One region of the Xenorhabdus poinarii G6 genome, then DNA from elsewhere that is predicted to be linked to it. Evidence: predicted binding sites of a transcription regulator. Region 1 holds the regulator's gene; each other region holds the start of a gene.
The links. Region 1 encodes Fur, which represses iron uptake genes when iron is present. Its sites were predicted from a motif close to ATAATAATGAGAACNACTATCAA; they were not measured.

Region 1 (7,562 bases):
CTTCATGAATTATCTATCAAAAATAGTTAGGGTGTTGCCCCTGTAAGCAGAGATAGGTCGATTTTGTTTTTACGGCCTGGACACGCACAGGGGTGTTGCCCCTGTAAGCAGAGATAGGTCGTCCGGGATGTTTAGAGGAATATTCTAGGCTGCGTGTTGCCCCTGTAAGCAGAAATAGATCCACCGGGGGTAGACGACCACTAAAAGCAATCGTCGGTAAATACTGTCACACTTAGTATCGACTGCCTAAATCACGATCACTACTCGCGCCGCTAATCATCCGTGTTAATTCTTCACAACGAACAATCTTTCCTGCGCAAAGCGTGAATCTGGCAAAAACCTCAAATTGACTTTCAGTTCCATCGGGTTTCACTACGTTTGCAGTATGATGAGTAAAAACAGTATCACCTTCTGAAACTATCTTCAGGATTGACAGTTCAATACGTGAAATGTGTTCTTTCAGAACGGCAATGTGCTGAATGAAGCTTCTATAATCCAGGCACTCTCCATTGACTACTTGCTCATAACTTTGGTCGAAGTACAACGCGATTTTGCTCTCATCGTGAGATCGCGTACTTATCATTTCTTCCAATGCATCAATGACGATTTTAGATGGGTTATTCATGTCTATCTCCTTTGTGATGCGCAAAGTGTACATGACAAGATGTCTGACTTATTATCCGTATCAGGACAACAAATACGGTTATTCCGCCAAATGATACTGATAAAGAAATTCGATTACTTCAGTCAATATACAACTCCCTGGCACCAACATACCGCTGGCCAGCTGTACCAGATTAAGCGTGGTGTTATTGCGGTAGAAACAGAGAAAGCCCAGTGGTCGGTTACAGCAGGGACATTGGGTTGGTTCCCCCCGGGAAATCGGCATAGAGCGGTGGCTATAGGCGCTGTAGAAGGAATAAGCTTTTATCTGGATCTTGATGATTGCAACCTATTCCCTTCCAGCGAGGGCATTTATGGTGCTGATCCGTTTGTGTTGAATCTCTTGGATCGCACCGCACGACGCCATGACCCAGATGACTCAAAGGAATATAAAAGCAGCCTGATGACATTATTAGGTCGTGAGATCATGCGCTCGCCTAAATTAGCGCTTAACCTTCCATTACCCGATGACAGGCGCGCTCGGAACGTGGCTGATGCTTTGCTTAAAAATCCTGAGTGTTCATGGGATCAAGAACAACTCGCGCTAAAGTGGGGATTGAGTTCACGTCACCTAAGTCGATTATTCCGTCAGCAAACCGGGCTTTCCTTCAGCCAGTGGAGGCAGCAAGCGAAAATCATTGCATCTTTGCCATGGGTTTTAGCAGGACAGTTAATCAGTGAAATTGCTGAGCGCAGTGGTTACCGTAACGTCAGTGCCTACATAGAAGCCTTCAAAAAACGCTTTGGTCAAACACCGGGACAATTTCAAATAAACAGAAGGATCACAACATCAAGTCCGAAGTGAAAAGTTGCGATGGAACAGCCCCGCCTGCGTGTTGCTCCTACAAAATGAATAACGGCAGAGTCCGCTTTAGAAAGAAACGACGTAACGCCTCACACCCGAATAAAAAGATTGAATCGAAAAACGATAGGATATATGACGCCAAAATATCAACAAAGTGTTGATTTTATGATGTCATACACTTACATTATTCAACATTGTGTTTAATAAAGGTTCGGATTAATGGCTAACATGGGGTTAATGGTTGGCAATAGTGCTGACGAACGATACGAAGAAGAGATGTTGCAGATGCTGTCTGCTGCGGTTCGTGTGATAGGCAGCGTGATCGCGTCAAATGCAGAGGTTGTGCTCCATGATCTGAGAAAGCCAGCATTTTCCATCATTGAAATCGTGAATGCGCATGTGACCGGGCGGCGGAAAGGGGATTCCTTGCTGGCGGGTGTGCGCACAGACAAAGCGTTTATTATCGCGATGGAAGAAAGCCGGGAACCCGTCACCCTGCTACTAGACTATGAAACCTTCACTGGCACCGGTACACCGCTACGTAGCAGCACCGCTATCTACCGGGGCAGAAACACGCGTCCCTTTGCCGCGTTGTGCATTAATGTGGATAACGAGGGCATCAAACATGCCTTGAATATACTTCAGAGCCTTACCGCGTTACCCCCGCTACTGGTGGATACGCCATCCCAGGAAGCGAGCCAGTCTGAGACGTCACATGACAATATCGAAGACCTGATGCGAGATATTATCACTAGCGCCACAGAACGCGGTCCGGGAAGTCGTCGAATTGACAGTAAACAGGCCAAACTACATGCCGTGCAACAGATGCAGGAGAAAGGCATTTTCCTTATGAAAGGCGGTGTTGAAAAAGCGGCGACGGCTCTCGGAGTGACTCGCTATACAATTTACAACTACCTCGATGAATTGAAGAACGCTGGCCGCTAATTGTTGCTGCCTCAACCCGGAGATCCCATGAAAAGAGATACCAACTCAATGCCATACCCGTTTGCGCGGGCAGTGACGGCTAACGGCTTCCTGAGTATCCGTACCCCATTACTAGAGTCCCTGCCATTGGGTCAACTGAACGGCACGCGTGTTTGGCTGAAAATGGAAGCCTTACAACCCTCTGGCTCTTTTAAAATTCGCGGGATTGGTCATGCCTGCGAGCGCCATAAGGCAAATGGAGCGCGTCGCTTCATCTCCTCTTCCGGGGGGAATGCCGGTCTGGCTGTCGCCTATGCAGGACGTCAGCTCGGTGTCCCGGTGATTGTCGTGGTGCCAGAAACCACGGCTGAACGTGTCAGGCATTTACTGAAACAGGAAGGGGCAGAGGTCATTGTGCACGGGAAAATGTGGTCGGAAGCCAATGAACTGGCGCTGTCCCTGCTGACGGAGGAGGACGCTTTCTTGCATCCTTTCGACGATCCCCTTCTCTGGTACGGCCATGCCGCTATGATTGATGAAGTGGTGGCCGAAGGCGTACGGCCGGATGCCGTTATCCTCTCCGTGGGTGGCGGCGGGTTGCTGGCCGGGGTTGATGAAGGATTACGTCGTCATGGTCTTAAGGATGTGCCTGTTTATGCGGTTGAGACGGAGGGCATGGCCTCTTATTTCGCCTCCCTGGATGCGGGTCGGTTAACGGAAGTGCCGGTTCTGACGGGGGTGGCGACCACGCTAGGGGCGAGTCAGGTCTGTCAGCGAGCCTTTGAAGTGGCACAAGAAAGACCGGTTGTGCCGGTGCGCGTGACTGATCGCGAGGCTGTGGACGCCAGCTTGTCATTTCTGGACGATCACCGCACGCTGGTCGAACCTGCCTGTGGTGCTTCACTTGCTGTCCTGTACGGCAAAAAAATCCCGATCAGCGGTTATAACAATGTGTTGGTTATTGTCTGCGGCGGTTCAACGGCCACCGTTGACGCACTGAAATTAATGGTATGAATCGCTACCAGCTTAAATGTTGTGGGGTATTTTCAGCCATTCCGCTATCGCTTCCCCACATTTCCCCTGAATCCCACTAACAAAGTATTGTTTCTCGGTTCAGCTTATTAGATTATAGAAGGTTATGTTAAAGCGATTTTTGCATTGAGGAAAAAATGATGAGTGAGGCTGATGCCCGCCCGACAAACTTTATTCGTCAGATTATTGACGAAGATCTGGCAACGGGTAAACATACATCCGTACATACCCGCTTTCCACCTGAACCTAACGGTTATCTGCATATCGGCCATGCCAAGTCGATCTGCTTGAATTTCGGCATCGCTCAAGACTATCAGGGACAATGCAACCTACGTTTTGATGATACAAACCCGGTAAAAGAAGATATCGAATACGTTGAATCGATTAAAACTGACGTCCAGTGGTTGGGTTTCCAGTGGAGTGGGAATATTCGCTACTCTTCTGATTATTTCGATACCCTGTATCAATACGCGATTGAGTTAATCAATAAAGGATTAGCGTATGTCGATGAGCTGTGTCCTGACGAGATCCGTGCATATCGCGGTACATTGAAAGAGCCAGGTAAAAACAGCCCATATCGGGATCGCAGCGTAGAAGAAAACCTGGCTTTATTTGAAAAAATGCGAGCCGGTGAGTTTGCTGAAGGTAAAGCGTGTCTGCGGGCCAAAATTGATATGTCCTCACCGTTCATCGTCATGCGTGATCCGGTTATTTACCGCATCAAATTTGCAGAGCATCACCAATCAGGTCATAAGTGGTGTATCTATCCGATGTACGATTTCACCCACTGTATTTCCGATGCACTGGAAGGGATCACCCATTCCATCTGTACACTGGAATTTCAGGATAACCGTCGTTTGTACGATTGGGTATTGGATAACATTACGATTGATTGCCACCCACGTCAGTACGAGTTTTCTCGCCTGAATCTGGAATATACGGTGATGTCAAAGCGTAAACTTAACCAGCTGGTGACCGAGAATATCGTTGATGGCTGGGATGACCCACGTATGCCAACTATTTCTGGATTGCGTCGTCGTGGTTATACAGCGGCATCTATCCGTGAATTTTGTCGCCGCATTGGAGTGACGAAACAGGACAACAATGTTGAAATGGCCGCGCTGGAATCCTGCATTCGCGATGACCTGAATGAAAATGCGCCCCGTGCTATGGCGGTTCTTGATCCGGTGAAACTGGTGATCGAGAATATGCCGGAAGGTGAAGTGATCCTGACGATGCCTAACCATCCGAATAAACCGGAAATGGGCAGCCGTGAAGTGCCGTTCAGTCGTGAACTGTATATTGATCGCGCGGATTTCCGTGAAGAAGCGAATCGTCAATACAAGCGTCTGGTGCTGGGCAAAGAGGTACGTCTGCGCAATGCTTATGTGATTAAAGCTGAGCGTGTTGAAAAAGATGCGCAAGGCAATATCACAACAATTTATTGCCAGTATGACGAACAGACGCTGAACAAAGATCCCGCTGATGGCCGCAAGGTGAAAGGGGTGATTCACTGGGTCAGCGCTGCCTACGGTGTTCCGGCAGAATTCTACCTGTATGACCGCCTGTTCAGCGTAGCAAATCCGGGAGCGGAGGATGATTTCTTATCCACGATTAATCCAGCGTCGCTGATGATCCGTAAGGGATTTGTCGAACCGGGTCTGGTCAATGCGTTACCAGAAAAAACTTACCAGTTTGAACGTGAAGGTTATTTCTGCGCTGACAGTCGCCTCTCAAGTGCTGATCGTTTGGTCTTTAACCGCACCGTTGGTCTGCGTGATACCTGGGCAAAAATCTCACAAGGATAATGTGACGCTGTTTACTTAACCTGTACACCAAAAAGCGTGATTATTTTCACGCTTTTTTTATCAGTAGTGCGGTGTGGCTATCTCATCGTTGGCTAATCTAATCGTGCTTAAAGCGACTTGCCGACTAGCTTAAGCTAATCGGCAGAAGCTTATTCAGATGAAATTAAACACCTGAGTAGAATTATCCTGCTTTTTCATCATGAAATGCGCTATCTTTGCGGCAATCACCAGCGGCGCAGTGACCATATAAATAAAGACTGTGGTTTGAAAGTTTAATGCCATAACGCTCAGCGATGTTTCTCTGGCGTTCTTCAATAAACTCGTCATTAAATTCAATGACCTTCCCGCAATCGAGACAAATCAGGTGGTCATGGTGATGTTGCTGAGTGAGTTCAAAAACCGATTTACCGCCTTCAAAATTGTGGCGTGTGACAATGCCGGCATCATCGAACTGGTTCAACACGCGATAGACAGTGGCGAGGCCAATCTCTTCACCGATATCAATCAGTTTTTTGTAGAGATCCTCCGCACTGACATGATGGCATTCTGGGTCCTGTAGCACTTCCAGAATTTTCAAACGTGGAAGTGTGACTTTAAGTCCAGCATTTTTCAATGCTTTATTGTTGTCGGTCATGCGGATTCAGTCCTGTAACTAGGGTTAAGTGAACTTATGATACTTGGGGGTATCGTGAGGGAATCATGATTCTGTTTTCACGCAGTTGATTATAGGCATGGATAGTCAAAATGAAAACCATACCTATTCCGGAATCATGACACATTATGCAAGAATAATCCCGCTTGAAAGGGTATTATTCTCTTTATTATGCATCCAGGATGGCTGACAGACTCATTTCAGCCTTAATTTGTTGTACCCAGGCTTCAACGCGTTCATCTGTCAATTCTGGTTGGCGATCTTCATCAATAGCCAGACCAATAAAGTGGGTGTCATCGGCCATGCCCTTCGAGGCTTCAAAGTGATATCCTTCGGTTGGCCAGTGCCCTACAATAATTGCGCCATTAGGCTCAATAATATCGCGGATAGTGCCCATGGCATCACAGAAGTATTCTGCATAATCTTCCTGATCACCACAGCCGAACAAAGCAACCAGTTTTCCGTCGAAATCAATCTCTCCCAGTGTTGGGAAAAAATCATCCCAGTCACATTGGGCTTCGCCGTAATACCAGGTTGGGATGCCAAGCAGCAGGATATCGAAAGCGTCAATGTCTTCTTTGCTGCTTTTGGCAATATCGTGGACTTCAGCAACATCAGCACCACCCAATTTTTCTTGGATCATTTTGGCGATGTTCTCTGTGTTGCCGGTATCGCTGCCGAAGAATATACCTATTATTGCCATAAAATGGGTTAACCTCTTGTTTTATTCGTGTATTAAATCCATACACATCACGCTGAAATCAGCTAGAAAAATGTCAGTTTTAGTCACATGAAAAGCGTTATTCTGACCAAACATCAATGACAAATCTGTCAAATTTGTGTGGTGACATCGCTTTATTGCCGTTGAATAAATGCCGTTAATTGGCAGGATGATTTTTTTCTGCCAGTTGGGCTACCAGCATTTGCTCAATCAATTCACTGCGGCTGATATTACGCTGTTTTGCCAGATGATTAAGTATGTCGACGGCCTCTTCATTCAGTTTAAGTTCCACTCGACGCAGTCCTTTTACCTTATCTCGCCGCAACTGGTTGCGTTTATTGATTCTAAGCTGCTCATCCCTGGACAGCGGATTTGTTTTCGGTCGCCCTGGCCTGCGTTCATCTGCGAACAAATCCAGTGTGGTGCGATCAGTTTGTTCTTTTGCCATAAATTCAATTGATAATGGGCGTGTACCAACAATATAGCCGGCAATAATACCTTAGCTGGACGCGTGCCGCTACTGGCTAGTCTGGTTTTTCCGAGGGATAGCCAATGGCATTGGGCAGAAAAAGGGAAGAGTGATGATATTTTTGACGATACTCTTTTGGTGTTAATCCATGACAGCGTTTGAACAACTCCCTGAAATAGCGGGTATCTTCATAACCGACTTCATGGCTGATCTCTTCAATGGATTTTTGGGATTTTTCCAGCCAGTGTTTTGCCTGTGACAGGCGGATTTGCTGGATATATTGGATCGGGGTTTTGCCTGTAGCGATCTTAAAACGGCGTTTCATCTGGCGTTCGCAAAGATGAATTTTATTGGCTAAATCAGCGACAGATAAAATTTCAGAGGGAAACGTATGCATCCAATCTTGCAGTTTGTGGATCAGCGCATCGGCGTGCTGGCGATAAGGGGTGAAGCCGGCGGAATCAAACAGGGCTGTGCTGTCATTTTCA
Region 2 (7,562 bases), 1.5 Mb from region 1:
CGAAGAAAGCCGCAGCAAAGACTGCAAAGATGGCCAACCTTGCCCCGCAGGACATAAACGGGGCCATCATGATCGTAATCAGGCGTTCACGAGGGGCGTCAAGGGTTCTCGACCCCATGACAGCAGGCACGTTACACCCAAAGCCAACAATCAGAGGCACGAAGGATTTACCCGGTAATCCCATTGCCTGCATCAGTCTGTCCATGACAAACGCTGCCCGCGCCATATAGCCGGAGTCTTCCAGAAAGGAGAGGAACAGATACATCATGCCGATTTGGGGAACCAGTGGCAGTACTGTGTTGATGCCCCCACCAATGCCTTGAGCAAGGAACACGGTTAACCAATGCGGGAAATGGAGAGTATAACCGAGCCATTGCACCCCATCGATAAAAATGGCCGCAGAAACCCCTTCAAAGATGGGTTGTAAGGCGCCCCCGATATTGATGGCGAGCACAAACATCAGGTACATGGCAAACAGGAAGATCGGCACGCCTAACCAGCGGTTAAGGATCACGCGATCTAAGACTTGAGTCAGTTTATTTGGCATGGCGGTGCGGGTATCCATGACGGTCTGACAAATTTCACTGATTGCCTGATAGCGCGAACCTGCAATGATGAGGTCAGGTTCTTCCATCTGTTGTTCTTGCAGACGCGCTTTACTTTCCGCTAGCTGTTCGTGTGTCAGGCCAGAGATCTCACGGCCATAAATATCGCCTTCCAGCACTTGCAAAGCCAGCCAGCGGCGCTGTTGTGGCGTGAATTTCCCCGTGATTTGGCCGGAAAGACAGGAAATTTCTTGCAATAATGCAGCAGGATAATTCACCTGTAAGCGGTTAAGCCCTGGTAAGGACGGGGGGGAGTCAGCGTCGATCGCGTTTTTCAGTGCATCTATGCCTGTGGCACGAGTGGAAACCAGCGGAATAACCGGACAGCCGAGCCGTTTTTCCAGCGCGGCAATATCAATCTCAATACGTTGACTCTGAGCAATATCCAGCATGTTCAGTGCAACAATGCAGGGAATGCCCAATTCAAGCAATTGCAGTGAAAGATAAAGGTTACGTTCCAGATTCGACGCATCAACAACATTGATCAACATATCGGCTTCGCCACTGAGGATATAGTGGCAGGCAATCTGTTCATCAATGGACGTTTGTTCAGAAATGGTAGTGAGCGAGTAAGTCCCCGGGAGGTCTACAAGCTCGACGTTATGGTCAGGGGTGGTAAAGTGACCCGTTTTGCGTTCAACCGTAACGCCAGCCCAGTTTCCTACGCGTTGTCGGGAGCCGGTAAGCTGGTTGAAAAGTGTCGTTTTTCCGGCATTAGGATTACCGATCAGACCTATAGTTAATTGTTTCATTATACTTTCTGCCAATCAGGAAGCGATTTTCGTACTCTAGTGAGACAACCAGATGGACGAGGGTTGTTCTGAATTACCTTGATTCAATCCGTTATGCGCCCAGATCTTCATGCAACATGAGAAATGCTAAGTCTTGTTGACGAAGAGTAAGATTGACTCTGCGAGTTTCGATTTGTATTGGATCACCCAATGGCGCAGTGCGAATGACCCGAAATGTTGAGCCCGGCAACATGCCAAGTGACAGTAATTTTTGCCGATAAGCGGGGCTAATTTGGGGAGAAAACCCCAGAATTTTGTACCGACGTTCTGGCGTAATAACCATATAACACTCCATTAAAACTGAAAAAATAAGTGATTATAAGAATTATTATCCTCTATAAAGTGAAATCCACAAGAAAAAAGTTCAGTAGTGACGCTGGATTTTAATTGGTAATGATAACAATATGCAACTGTAATACGGGTTATTTATACGGAATAATGCTGGAGCAATTTGATATTAATCAAATTAATGACGACTTTGTTGAAAATAAATCGCGTGCGGGCGTGCTTAATGTTTGGCAGATTTCTTTGTTGATAAGCTCTGCCAAGAACTAGCAGAGCTTGTTGATTTTTTATTGATCTTCAAGGAGAGAACGTAATTCACTCAAGGGAACTTGCATACGCTGATCATCTTGATGTTGGCGCCAGGCATCTGAGTCGTAAACCCACCACGCCTCAATTTTCAGCTCATAGAAACGGCGGATGGCATGGCCTTTATAGTCACTGATAGGGCGTGCTTTTTGCTTTCTGATAACGGGATCAGGGTAAGTTTTTAAGAAAAAGTAGTCATAGGTTGCTTTTATTTGATCATCAGGGACTTGGCGGGCTTGACCAATAAATTGAGAACCAACCAGATCCAGCGACGAATCAGGCATGCTCTGACTACTGTAGATTGTCCCGCTGACACGGGGATTGATACATAATGCTTTCGAATGTTGGGTATCTAACTTTGAATACCAGATTAGCGTCAGTGGATTGTATTTCGGGATATAAAATAGGGTCGATGACCAGACTGAGTTCGCATCGGGATTGAGTGTAGAAAGGCTGAAGAAACGTATATGACTGAGTAAATCTAAACTGCTTTGGACATATTTTTTCATGGTTTTTCCTCAACAGTGTCAATGCATTCTATACCTGTATTTCTGTAAACATGAAGCCCATAGGTATAAGAACATGATGATGTTATGCGTGATTTATATTTTTTATTATTCAATAAGTTTCCCATGATGATGGGATTTATTGCGAAATGAATGATACGAAATATTAATGAAAAGAGGCAGGTGTTATCACTTATTTTAATTTGGCATGCCAGCAATAAATAAAAATATCTTTTTGGTGTAATCAATTATTTATTTAATTAAAAATATATTGAGTGATGTTTAATCACTGAGAAGGTCTCTGAACTGGCTCCATGGAACCAGTTCAGGATAGGATTCAGGTAAACAACCGCTTAACGTTTTTGTTACCGTTTTTTACTAAAGGCTGCTGCTAGTGCATCACTCATGGCGCTGTTTGCTAAAGGCGTAGAACCTGAACGCGAATGAGGGCGGTTTTTACCATGATTGTTTTTATCATGATTGTTGCGATTATGGCGGTTCTGATCATTGCGGTCCTGCCGGTGACCACCTTGAGAAGCCCGGCGTACCTGAGTTTCACCCGGTTGCTCATCAAGACGCATGGTCAGTGCAATACGCTTGCGGTGAAGGTCAACATCCATCACTTTCACTTTCACGATGTCGCCTGTTTTGACCACGGTATGTGGATTTTCAATAAAGCGGTCAGACAGTGAGGAGATATGAACCAGACCATCCTGATGAACACCGATATCGACAAAGGCACCGAAGTTAGTCACGTTCGTCACCGTGCCTTCCAGAATCATCCCTGTTTGCAGGTCGTTCAGGGTTTCAACACCATCGGTAAATGCGGCAGTCTTGAATTCAGGACGTGGATCGCGCCCCGGTTTTTCCAGCTCTTTCAGAATATCGGTGACGGTCGGGATACCGAATTTCTCGGTGGTGAAATCCTGTGCGCTCAAACTACGCAGGCTGGCAGGATTCCCCATCAGTTCAGGCAGCGTCTGTTCAGTTGTGGTCAGGATCTTTTCAACGACAGGATAGGCTTCTGGGTGAACTGTTGATGCATCCAGCGGATTATCACCCTGATTGATGCGCAGGAAGCCAGCACATTGCAGGAAGGCTTTCGGCCCCAGACGATGTACTTTCAGCAGTTCGTTACGGTTGTTGAAACGGCCGTTTTCATCACGCCAGTTCACAATATTTTGGGCGACGGAACGGCTCAGACCTGCCACACGGGTCAGCAGGGCGACAGAGGCCGTGTTCAGGTCAACGCCGACACTGTTTACACAGTCCTCAACCACGTTGTCCAGTTTTTTGGCCAGTTGGATCTGGCTGACATCATGCTGATATTGCCCCACCCCGATGGATTTAGGTTCGATTTTCACCAGTTCAGCCAGCGGATCTTGCAGACGGCGAGCGATGGACACCGCGCCGCGCAGGGAAACATCCAGATCAGGGAATTCCTGTGCGGCTAATTCAGAAGCGGAGTAGACAGAAGCACCGGCCTCGCTGACGACGACTTTCTGTGCGGTGACGTCAGGATACTGTTTCTGGATGTTGGCAAAGAAACGCTCAGTTTCACGGGAGGCAGTGCCATTGCCAATGGCGACCAGTTCCACCTGATGTTTGGTACACAGTGTCGCGACAGTTTGCGCTGCTTTGTTTTCTTGTCCGGTATGCGGGTAAATGGTGTCGGTGGCAATCAGTTTACCCGTTGCATCAACAACAGCGACTTTAACCCCGGTACGCAAACCAGGATCCAGTCCCATTGTTGCGCGCATACCCGCCGGTGCCGCCATCAGCAGGTCATTCAGATTCCGGGCGAATACATTGATCGCCTCATCTTCCGCTTTCTCGCGCAGTGTGCCCATCAGTTCGGTTTCCAGATGCAGCAGCACTTTGATTCGCCATGTCCAGCTCACCACGGTTTTGCGCCAGCTATCAGCCGGTGCATTGTTCAGGCGCAAATTAAGGTGATCCGTAATAATTTGTTCGCAGTAGCTTTCGGTTGGTGCTTCTTCATACTGAGGATCGGCATTCAAAGACAGTTGCAGGATACCTTCATTGCGGCCACGGAACATGGCAAGGGCACGATGGGAAGGGACAGTCGCAATGGCTTCATGATGATCGAAATAGTCACTGAACTTGGCACCGACTTCCTCTTTGCCTTCGATAACTTTTGCAACCAGGTGCGCATTTTTCCACAGGTATTCACGCACTTTCGCCAGCAAAGCCGCATCTTCGGCGAAACGCTCCATCAGGATATAACGGGCCCCATCTAAGGCGGCTTTGGTATCTGCCACGCCTTTATCTGCATCGACATAGTCAGCCGCTGCCTGCTCTGGCACATGTTGCGGATCTTGCCACAAGAGATCCGCCAGCGGCGCCAGCCCGGCTTCAATCGCAGTTTGTCCCCGGGTACGACGTTTAGGTTTATAAGGTAAGTACAGATCTTCCAATTCAGTTTTGCTCAGCGTGGCGTTAATCGCCCCGGCAAGCTCAGCGGTTAATTTGCCCTGTTCCTCAATCGATTTCAGAATCGTCTGACGGCGGTTGGACAGTTCACGCAGATAACTGAGGCGGCTTTCGAGCTGGCGGAGCTGTGTATCGTCCAGACCACCGGTCGCCTCTTTACGGTAACGGGCGATAAAGGGAACGGTATTTCCCTCATCGAGCAGAGTAATAGCGGATAGGACTTGCTGCGGTTGAGCCTGTAGCTCACCGGCAATGATTCGACTTAAAGATTCATTCATGGTCTGTTTTTCTTCAACTTTCTTGATGTCTGTCGATATCCTGAAATATCGCCAGACAGAGCCGGATAAGATCAAATTTCATCTGAAATAGTATCGGCATGGTTCAAACTGGCTTCATTTATACGTGCTGAGCGCGATAATTTCCAGTTTAGTACGCTATTTCGGTCACGTTGCGACAGAATTCATCGAATATCTTATGGGTTAGGATAGGGTTGAGATATAGTACTCCCCCATTAATCCTCTTCTTTCAAGTGAGTTTTTTCATGGCCAAAAGTCACTATATTACCCGAGAAGGCTGGCATGCGCTTGATCAGGAATTGAAATATCTTTGGAAAGTTGAACGCCCTAAGGTGACTCAGGCCGTTTCAGAGGCCGCTGCTTTAGGGGATCGTTCAGAGAACGCAGAATATACTTATGGTAAAAAAAGGTTAAGAGAGATTGACCGTCGAGTACGCTTTTTATCTAAGCGTCTGGATGTTCTGCAAATTGTCGATCCGGATCCGCGACAAGAAGGAAAAGTCTTTTTTGGGGCATGGGTAAAAGTTGAAAACGAAAATGAAGAAGAGCATGTTTTCCGTTTAGTGGGTCCCGATGAATTTGACCCGGCCAAGAAGTGGATCTCCATTGATTCTCCGGTGGCAAGAGCACTACTGGGGAAGCAGATTGATGATGAAGCCACGGTGATGACACCGAATGGCAGGGTGACCTATTGGATACGGGCAATTGGCTATCAGCCTTTGACATAAGCTAACGTGGTCGTGTGATGAAAATAGTCAGCACAAAGATAATGGGCAGAACAAGGATAAAAACTCAAGCATAAGCAAGAGTTGCTAATGCAATGAATAACCTTAAAATACATGCGGTTAGTTTCTATTAAAGTGTGGGTTTTCTGTGAAGGTAATGGATGTTACGGGCATGGAACATCTTAGGAGCTGAAACATGCAAGAGAGTTATAAAATCCTTGTTGTTGATGATGACATGCGTTTTCGGGCGTTGTTAGAACGCTATTTGTCCGAACAGGGATTTCAAGTGCGTAGTGCAGCAAATGCAGACCAGATGGATCGTTTGTTGACCAGAGAATCCATTCAACTCATCGTTCTGGACTTAATGTTGCCGGGCGAAGATGGCTTGTCTGTCTGTCGAAGGCTGAGAAGCCAGCAAAACTCGATTCCGATCATTATGGTGTCCGCGAAAGGGGAAGAAGTGGATCGGATTGTGGGTCTGGAAATTGGTGCGGACGATTATCTTGCTAAACCTTTTAATCCGCGTGAATTATTGGCACGTATGCGGGCGGTCCTGCGGAGACAAGCGAATGAATTGCCGGGTGCGCCGGCATCAGACAATGCCGTCATTAACTTCGGAAAATTTAAACTGGATCTCGGCGCACGTGAAATGTTTCATCAGGATGAGCTGTTACCCTTGACCAGCGGGGAATTTTCCGTGCTGAAAGTGTTGGTTTCTCACCCCCGCGAACCGCTATCACGCGATAAATTGATGAGCCTGGCACGGGGACGAGAGTATGGCGCAATGGAACGTTCCATTGATGTACAGGTTTCCCGTTTACGCCGCCTGATTGAAGAAGATCCTGCCCATCCGCGTTATATTCAGACGGTTTGGGGATTGGGATATGTTTTTGTTCCTGACGGAAGCAAGGTATGAAAAAACCCTGCGTGCCACAGCTTTGGCTTTCTTTACGTTCCTGCTTTTTCGCTGTGCTGTACCTGATGCTGGGCAGCTTGCTGTTCAGCGTGCTGGTCGCTTTGCTGCTGGCGACCGCTGAAAAATTGATTTTCAGCGTGGTATTTCCTTATCTCTTTATCATGCTGTTTGGTACGGGATTACTGGTGTTCGCGATATCCTGGCGGTATGTCACTCTCCAGAAACGCGCCTTGCAAAGTTTGCAACAAGCCATTATCGAGACAGGAAAAGGAAGACGTGTATCACCACTGCCTGAAAGGGGAACCGCGGCCACTCGTTCGGTTATCAGGGCGTTCAACCAATGGTTGGTGATGCTGAAATCACAGGCGAGTGATCGAGCGGTATTGATGGCGGGCGTGAGCCATGATTTGCGTACTCCGCTGACCCGCATTCGTCTGGCGATGGAAATGTTGGCAGGAAAAGATCACGGCTTGGCAGAGGCTATCTATCAGGATATTGAAGAGTGTAATGCCATGATTGATCAATTCATTGATTATCAACGGGCGGAACAGGCTATGCCTCTGACATGCTGTGAATTGAATACGTTGCTTGACGAGGTGATTGAGGCAGAACGACGTTGCGTGGTAAAACAGCCTGATCTGGCTGATGTCGCTATCGAAAACGGCTTATCGGCAGGTT
Region 3 (7,562 bases), 1.4 Mb from region 1:
TGATACCCTTTGGCATATGAATTAAAAATTTCATTTTTTATCATCCACGCCAAGAATAAAACCTATTTTTTAACTAAAATAATTATCAGTAAATAAATTATTTTCCTAATAAACGACGATTAAAATCTTCTATTTTTCCATACAATATCCGCTTTTGCATCGTCAGATTCCAGCTAGCAGATAACCCTGCAGCCCCCATTAAACGTTGGTATTGCTTCTCATCAAATGGGCTATGGAAAGCGATGGAAATGGCATCCTTAACAGAAACATCACTATTTCGACTTAATAATTTCAATGGATCAGCAGCACTGACAAAACCCTGAGAGATGACCCGATATAACCAGCCACAATATCCTTTATCTTGCATAATGGCCGAAAAGTTCGCAATTCCAGTAATAAGATTAAGTTTGTAGCAAGGAGAACGAGGCTGTGTCACCTGAATCATTGCTTCTCCCCATTGGAAAATATCCCCAATGTAAACATTCTCTTCTGTCATCCCCTCCGTTGATATATTTTCACCAAAAAAGGGAGAATAAAATAATTCAGTTAACTCAGTAAATTGCCTTTTCCAAAATAGATAATGTTCTCTCGGATAATGACAAAGCGCACGATCAGGGCCACCATGAAAACGGATTTCGGCTTGTTCATCACCTTCCAGCCCAAGAGAGGTCAGATACAATCGACCATCCACCACCAGTTTATTGATTGCACTAAAATCCAGTGTTCCTAACGACGATATCTTACCTCTATATATTTGTGGGTAATACATCCTCTAACTTCCTCTCAATGATCGATTGAAAATGGACGCGTACTTACCAAACATAATAACCAAGATAATGAAAAAAATGCCGGTCAACATCATGACCAGCATACTTATAAAAATAATGACTTGAATTACTTTATTTTTTCTTCATAACGTCTTGCTGCTTCGTCCCAGTTGACGACATTCCAAAACGCTTTGATATAGTCAGGGCGCCGATTCTGATATTTCAGGTAATAAGCATGTTCCCATACATCCAAACCTACAATCGGGTAACCAGAAGCTCCCGCGATTTCTTCCCCCATCAGTGGGCTATCCTGATTCGCTGTTGAAACAACAGCAAGTTTGCCATTATCTTTCAGCACCAGCCATGCCCAACCAGAACCAAAACGGGTAGCTGCCGCCTGCTCAAATTTTTCTTTGAAGCTGTCAACGCTCCCAAAATCACGCTCAATGGCCGCTTTCAACGCACCATCCAATACTGTACCCAGTTTTAATCCTTTCCAAAACAGGCTGTGGTTTGAATGACCACCTGCATTGTTACGAATAAAAGTACGTTTATCTGCTGGAATTTTATCGAGTTGCTGGACGAGATCATCAATATCCAGTTTGCTTAATTCGGGGAAAGCTTCCAGTGCGGTATTGGTGTTAGTGACATACGTCTGATGGTGTTTAGTATGATGAATTTCCATCGTCGGTTTATCGAAATGAGGCTCTAACGCGTCATAAGCGTAAGGTAAAGAAGGCAGTGAATAGCTCATATCATATCTCCAGTTGTTTAGAATATATAAAGCTCACACCTTGTGAACAACACGCTTATTATAGTGAATTAAACAATAATGAAAATGATTATCAATTCCATATATTAACTATGGTTTCCTAATATAGTCTCACGTTGTACTCTCCTATTAAACAGAAAGACCTGCTAATGTCGATTTTATGAAATATTTAACAGCTAATAGAGCAGATTTCCTTATTTAATTTTAATAAATAACGCCAAACTCAATGATCATGCTATGAAATTCATTCTCTTTAATTGCGTGATCTTCCGCGCAAAAAAGAAACAAAAATGCTTTTTACACTTTAGTTAACCTTGTTTTGACATAGTATTAACAACTGCAAGGAGATAAAAATATGACTCACATAATTAAGCATCTTATTCCCACTGATATTGCAGATACGGCCCTGATAAACAAACAACAGTACCTACAAGATTACCAATGGTCATTACAAGACCCCGAAGGATTCTGGAGGGAAAAAGGCAAAATAGTTGATTGGATCAGACCCTATACCAAGGTCAAAAATACCGCTTTCGATCCTGGGCATATCAACATCCGCTGGTTTGAAGATGGTACTCTTAACTTAAGTGCCAACTGTCTTGATCGCCATTTGCAAGAGCGTGGTGATCAAACTGCCATTATATGGGAGGGCGATAATCCGACAGAATCCCGACATGTTACGTATCGCGAATTACATCATGACGTCTGCCAATTCACGAATGTGCTGAAAAAACTGGGGGTTAAAAAAGGCGATGTCGTTGCTATCTATATGCCAATGGTGCCAGAAGCGGCCGTTGCAATGTTGGCCTGTACTCGTCTTGGCGCAATCCATTCCGTGATCTTTGGTGGCTTCTCTCCAGATGCTATTGCCGGCAGAGTGATTGATTCAAATAGCAAACTCATTATTACTGCGGATGAAGGTTTGCGGGCCGGTCGGACAATTCCATTGAAAAAAAATGTCGATGAGGCTCTGAGTAATCCAGATATTACTAGCGTGACAAATGTAGTTGTTTTCAGGCGAACCGGAAATATCAGTAGCTGGAATAATGACCGTGACTTATGGTGGCACGAATTGGTAGAAAGTGTGGGTGCCGAATGCCCGGTTGAAGAGATGAATGCCGAAGATCCATTATTCATTCTTTATACTTCAGGCTCTACCGGTAAACCTAAAGGCGTTCTGCATACGACTGGTGGTTATTTGGTCTACGCATCTTTAACGTTCAAATACACATTTGATTATCGCCCCGGAGAAATTTATTGGTGTACCGCCGATATAGGTTGGGTCACCGGGCATAGTTATCTGCTCTATGGGCCACTATCCTGTGGTGCCACGACCTTAATGTTTGAAGGTGTACCTAATTACCCCGATGTCAATCGTCTCTGTCAGGTGGTCGACAAGCACAAAGTGAACATTCTCTATACTGCACCAACCGCTATCAGGGCATTAATGGCCGAAGGTGATAAGGCAATAGAAGGAACTAAACGCACATCATTACGCATTATGGGTTCTGTTGGTGAGCCCATTAATCCAGAAGCATGGGAATGGTATTACCAAAAAATAGGTAATAGTAAATGCCCTATCGTAGATACCTGGTGGCAAACGGAAACGGGTGGATTCATGATTACGCCATTACCGGGAGCGACCGATCTCAAAGCAGGTTCTGCCACACTACCATTTTTTGGTGTCACTCCCGCATTGGTCGATAATTCAGGTGAAATTTTAGAGGGAGAGTGTGAAGGCAACCTTGTTATCACGGATTCCTGGCCAGCGCAGGCTCGAACACTGTATGGCGATCATGAGCGCTTTGAACAAACCTATTTTTCCACGTTTAAAGGTATGTATTTCAGTGGCGATGGCGCTAGACGTGATGAAGATGGCTATTACTGGATAACAGGGCGAGTTGATGATGTTCTGAATATTTCAGGCCATCGTTTGGGAACCGCAGAAATTGAGTCGGCTTTGGTTTCATATCCCAAAATAGCTGAAGCCGCCGTCGTGGGTATCCCTCATCATATCAAAGGCCAAGCTATTTACGCTTATGTCACGCTTATTCATGGTGAAGAACCTTCTCCTGAACTGTACACCGAAGTCAGAAATTGGGTTCGTAAAGAAATCGGGCCAATTGCAACTCCCGATATTCTTCACTGGACAGATTCTCTGCCCAAAACACGTTCAGGAAAAATCATGCGACGTATTTTGCGCAAAATTGCTTCTGGAGATACCAGTAACTTAGGAGATACCTCAACTCTAGCCGATCCGGGGGTGGTGGAAAAATTACTGGAAGAAAAACAATCAATCAATATGCCGTAAGACCATGTTGTAGAACATGAGGCCGCCGCAAGGCGGCTTGAATAACGTATCACCGAAAGCACTGAGCTATGCAAGGAGGTGGCTAATCGTCATGAATTCCGTCGGATACGGCTATCCACTCATTATATAGCTTAAGGTGTTCCGTTTAAAATCAACAAGGAGATACACCAATGAGTGATGACATTTATCAAAAGATTGAAAATAATCCCCGCTTTAAGGCGTTAGTGAAGAAGCGAGGGCGTTTTGCCTGGCTATTGTCCATCATGATGTTAGTGCTTTATGTTGGTTTTATTTTCCTGATTGCTTTTGTTCCTGAATGGCTTGGAACACAACTTCATGAAAACACCACGATCACGCTGGGAATCCCTGTTGGGATCGGGATCATTTTTATTTCTTTCCTATTAACAGGCATTTATGTAGTGAGGGCGAATGGTGAATTTGATCGTCTGACGTCAACGCTTCTTAATGAGGTGGGAAAATGAAAAAAATCCTATTACTTCTCTTTTTCTCCCTCTTTCCTTTACTCACTCAAGCAAATGCCATTTCAGGTCATGTAGAAAAACAACCTTTGAATATTCAGGCAATAGTCATGTTCCTGTTATTCGTTGGCTTCACTCTGGGTATCACTTATTGGGCTTCAAAACGGACGATTTCACGCTCAGATTATTATACCGCTGGTGGGCGCATTACAGGGTTTCAGAACGGAATGGCAATAGCAGGTGACTATATGTCCGCAGCCTCTTTTCTGGGAATTTCAGCGCTGGTTTATACCTCCGGTTATGATGGTTTGATCTATTCCATTGGTTTCCTTGTGGGCTGGCCAATTATTCTCTTTCTGATTGCCGAGAGATTAAGAAACTTAGGGCGTTACACTTTTGCTGATGTCGTTTCTTATCGACTGAAACAGGGTCCAATCCGTACCTTATCCGCAATAGGATCACTGGTTGTTGTGGCGTTATACCTGATAGCTCAGATGGTGGGAGCAGGAAAACTTATCGAACTATTATTTGGGTTGAATTATTACGTCGCAGTTATTCTAGTTGGTATTTTAATGGTGCTTTATGTGTTGTTTGGTGGGATGCTGGCAACAACATGGGTTCAGATTATTAAAGCTATTCTGCTATTAGCAGGGGCAACATTTATGGCGTTGATCGTGATGAAAGCCGTTAATTTTAACTTTCATACCCTGTTTAAAGAGGCTATAGCTGTACACTCGCTTGGGCCAGCCATCATGAGTCCCGGAGGGTTAGTTTCTGATCCTATCTCAGCACTCTCTTTAGGATTGGCATTAATGTTCGGTACTGCGGGATTACCCCATATTATCATGCGTTTTTTTACTGTCAGTGATGCAAAAGAAGCCCGTAAGAGTGTTTTCTATGCAACCGGGTTTATCGGTTATTTTTATATTCTGACGTTTATTATCGGATTTGGTGCCATTTTATTGGTCAGTGCTAATCCCTCATTCAAAGATGCGACAGGAGCCTTAATCGGTGGTACAAATATGGCCGCAGTCCATCTGGCAAGTGCCGTTGGCGGCGATTTTTTCCTTGGTTTTATCTCTGCGGTTGCCTTTGCCACTATTTTAGCTGTCGTAGCAGGATTAACATTAGCTGGCGCTTCAGCAGTATCCCATGATCTCTATGCAAATGTGCTTAAAAAGGGACAAGCTCATGAACGGGACGAGTTAAAAATCTCCAAAATTACGGTCGTTATTCTGGGATTAGTGGCTATTGGTCTGGGAATATTGTTCGAAAAGCAAAATATTGCTTTTATGGTTGGTTTAGCATTCTCCATCGCTGCGAGTTGTAATTTCCCTATTATTTTATTGTCAATGTACTGGAATAAGCTGACCACACGCGGAGCGCTGGCTGGTGGATGGTTAGGATTACTAACAGCGGTTATATTAATGATCCTGGGGCCGACAATTTGGGTCAGTATTCTTGGTCATGAAAAACCGATTTATCCTTATGAATATCCAGCACTATTTTCTATGTTTGTCGCCTTTGTTGGCGCTTGGTTGTTTTCAATTACAGACACATCAGAACAAGGAGCACAGGAAAGGGTCATGTTTCGTGAGCAGTTTATTTGTTCACAAACAGGGATTGGAATTGGGCAGGGAAAAGCACATTAATTTAAAGTGGCTTTTCTAAAATGTTAAATCAAATTCTCCCCAACGCAAAAAAGCCATCCGGTGACGGATGGCTTCTCTGACTAATGAATGTCTGGCAGTGTCCTACTCTCACATGGGGAGACCCCACACTACCATCGGCGCTACGGCGTTTCACTGCTGAGTTCGGCATGGGGTCAGGTGGGACCACCGCGCTATTGCCGCCAGACAAATCCGGTTTTCAATCTCGAACAAGCTGTTTCTCTCTGAAACTTTCTCTCTGCCCCACTAAAACACCTTCGGTGTTGTCAGGTTAAGCCTCTCGGTTCATTAGTACTGGTTAGCTCAACGTATCGCTACGCTTACACACCCAGCCTATCCACGTCTTCGTCTTAAACGTTCCTTCAGGACCCTTTAAGGGTCAGGGAAGACTCATCTTAAGGCAAGTTTCCCGCTTAGATGCTTTCAGCGGTTATCTCTTCCGCACTTAGCTACCGGGCAATGCCATTGGCATGACAACCCGAACACCAGTGGTGCGTCCACTCCGGTCCTCTCGTACTAGGAGCAGCCCCTTGCAATCTTCCAACGCCCACGGCAGATAGGGACCGAACTGTCTCACGACGTTCTAAACCCAGCTCGCGTACCACTTTAAATGGCGAACAGCCATACCCTTGGGACCTACTTCAGCCCCAGGATGTGATGAGCCGACATCGAGGTGCCAAACACCGCCGTCGATATGAACTCTTGGGCGGTATCAGCCTGTTATCCCCGGAGTACCTTTTATCCGTTGAGCGATGGCCCTTCCATGCAGAACCACCGGATCACTAAGACCTACTTTCGTACCTGCTCGCGCCGTCACGCTCGCAGTCAAGCTAGCTTATGCCTTTGCACTAACCTCACGATGTCCGACCGTGATTAGCTAACCTTCGTGCTCCTCCGTTACGCTTTGGGAGGAGACCGCCCCAGTCAAACTACCCACCAGACACTGTCCGCAACCCGGATGACGGGTCCACGTTAGAACATCAAACATTCAAGGGTGGTATTTCAAGGATGGCTCCATGCAGACTGGCGTCCACACTTCCAGGCCTCCCACCTATCCTACACATCAAGGCTCCATGTTCAGTGTCAAGCTATAGTAAAGGTTCACGGGGTCTTTCCGTCTTGCCGCGGGTACACTGCATCTTCACAGCGAGTTCAATTTCACTGAGTCTCGGGTGGAGACAGCCTGGCCATCATTACGCCATTCGTGCAGGTCGGAACTTACCCGACAAGGAATTTCGCTACCTTAGGACCGTTATAGTTACGGCCGCCGTTTACTGGGGCTTCGATCAAGAGCTTCGCCTTGCGGCTAACCCCATCAATTAACCTTCCAGCACCGGGCAGGCGTCACACCGTATACGTCCACTTACGTGTTTGCACAGTGCTGTGTTTTTATTAAACAGTTGCAGCCAGCTGGTCTCTGCGACTGGCCTCAGCTCCGGACGCGCGGTCCTTCACCTAGCGCCAGCGTGCCTTCTCCCGAAGTTACGGCACCATTTTGCCTAGTTCCTTCACCCGAGTTCTCTCAAGCGCCTGAGTATTCTCTACCTGACCACCTGTGTCGGT

Region 2: the regulator Fur is predicted to act here: its motif matches at 1,709-1,731, upstream of feoA (ferrous iron transporter A).
Region 3: the regulator Fur is predicted to act here: its motif matches at 1,594-1,616, upstream of sodA (superoxide dismutase [Mn]).

Annotation. Positions count from the first base shown of each region.
Region 1 covers NZ_FO704551.1:2,336,519-2,344,080, reverse strand. The annotation lists gene XPG1_RS10790 (nuclear transport factor 2 family protein) at 233-625, opposite strand; gene XPG1_RS10785 (helix-turn-helix transcriptional regulator) at 665-1,468, shown strand; gene XPG1_RS10780 (helix-turn-helix transcriptional regulator) at 1,688-2,413, shown strand; gene XPG1_RS10775 (pyridoxal-phosphate dependent enzyme) at 2,441-3,406, shown strand; gene glnS (glutamine--tRNA ligase) at 3,565-5,232, shown strand; gene fur (ferric iron uptake transcriptional regulator) at 5,414-5,866, opposite strand; gene fldA (flavodoxin FldA) at 6,054-6,587, opposite strand; gene ybfE (LexA regulated protein) at 6,763-7,053, opposite strand; gene XPG1_RS10750 (GlxA family transcriptional regulator) at 7,130-7,562, opposite strand, start outside.
Region 2 covers NZ_FO704551.1:143,178-150,739, forward strand. The annotation lists gene feoB (Fe(2+) transporter permease subunit FeoB) at 1-1,357, opposite strand, end outside; gene feoA (ferrous iron transporter A) at 1,449-1,679, opposite strand; gene XPG1_RS00625 (hypothetical protein) at 1,969-2,496, opposite strand; gene XPG1_RS00630 (Tex family protein) at 2,859-5,225, opposite strand; gene greB (transcription elongation factor GreB) at 5,489-5,971, shown strand; gene ompR (osmolarity response regulator transcription factor OmpR) at 6,165-6,884, shown strand; gene XPG1_RS00645 (ATP-binding protein) at 6,881-7,562, shown strand, end outside.
Region 3 covers NZ_FO704551.1:42,251-49,812, reverse strand. The annotation lists gene yiiM (6-hydroxyaminopurine reductase) at 98-769, opposite strand; gene sodA (superoxide dismutase [Mn]) at 895-1,521, opposite strand; gene acs (acetate--CoA ligase) at 1,895-3,850, shown strand; gene XPG1_RS00180 (DUF485 domain-containing protein) at 4,021-4,332, shown strand; gene actP (cation/acetate symporter ActP) at 4,329-5,981, shown strand; rRNA gene rrf (5S ribosomal RNA) at 6,071-6,186, opposite strand; rRNA gene XPG1_RS00165 (23S ribosomal RNA) at 6,267-7,562, opposite strand, start outside.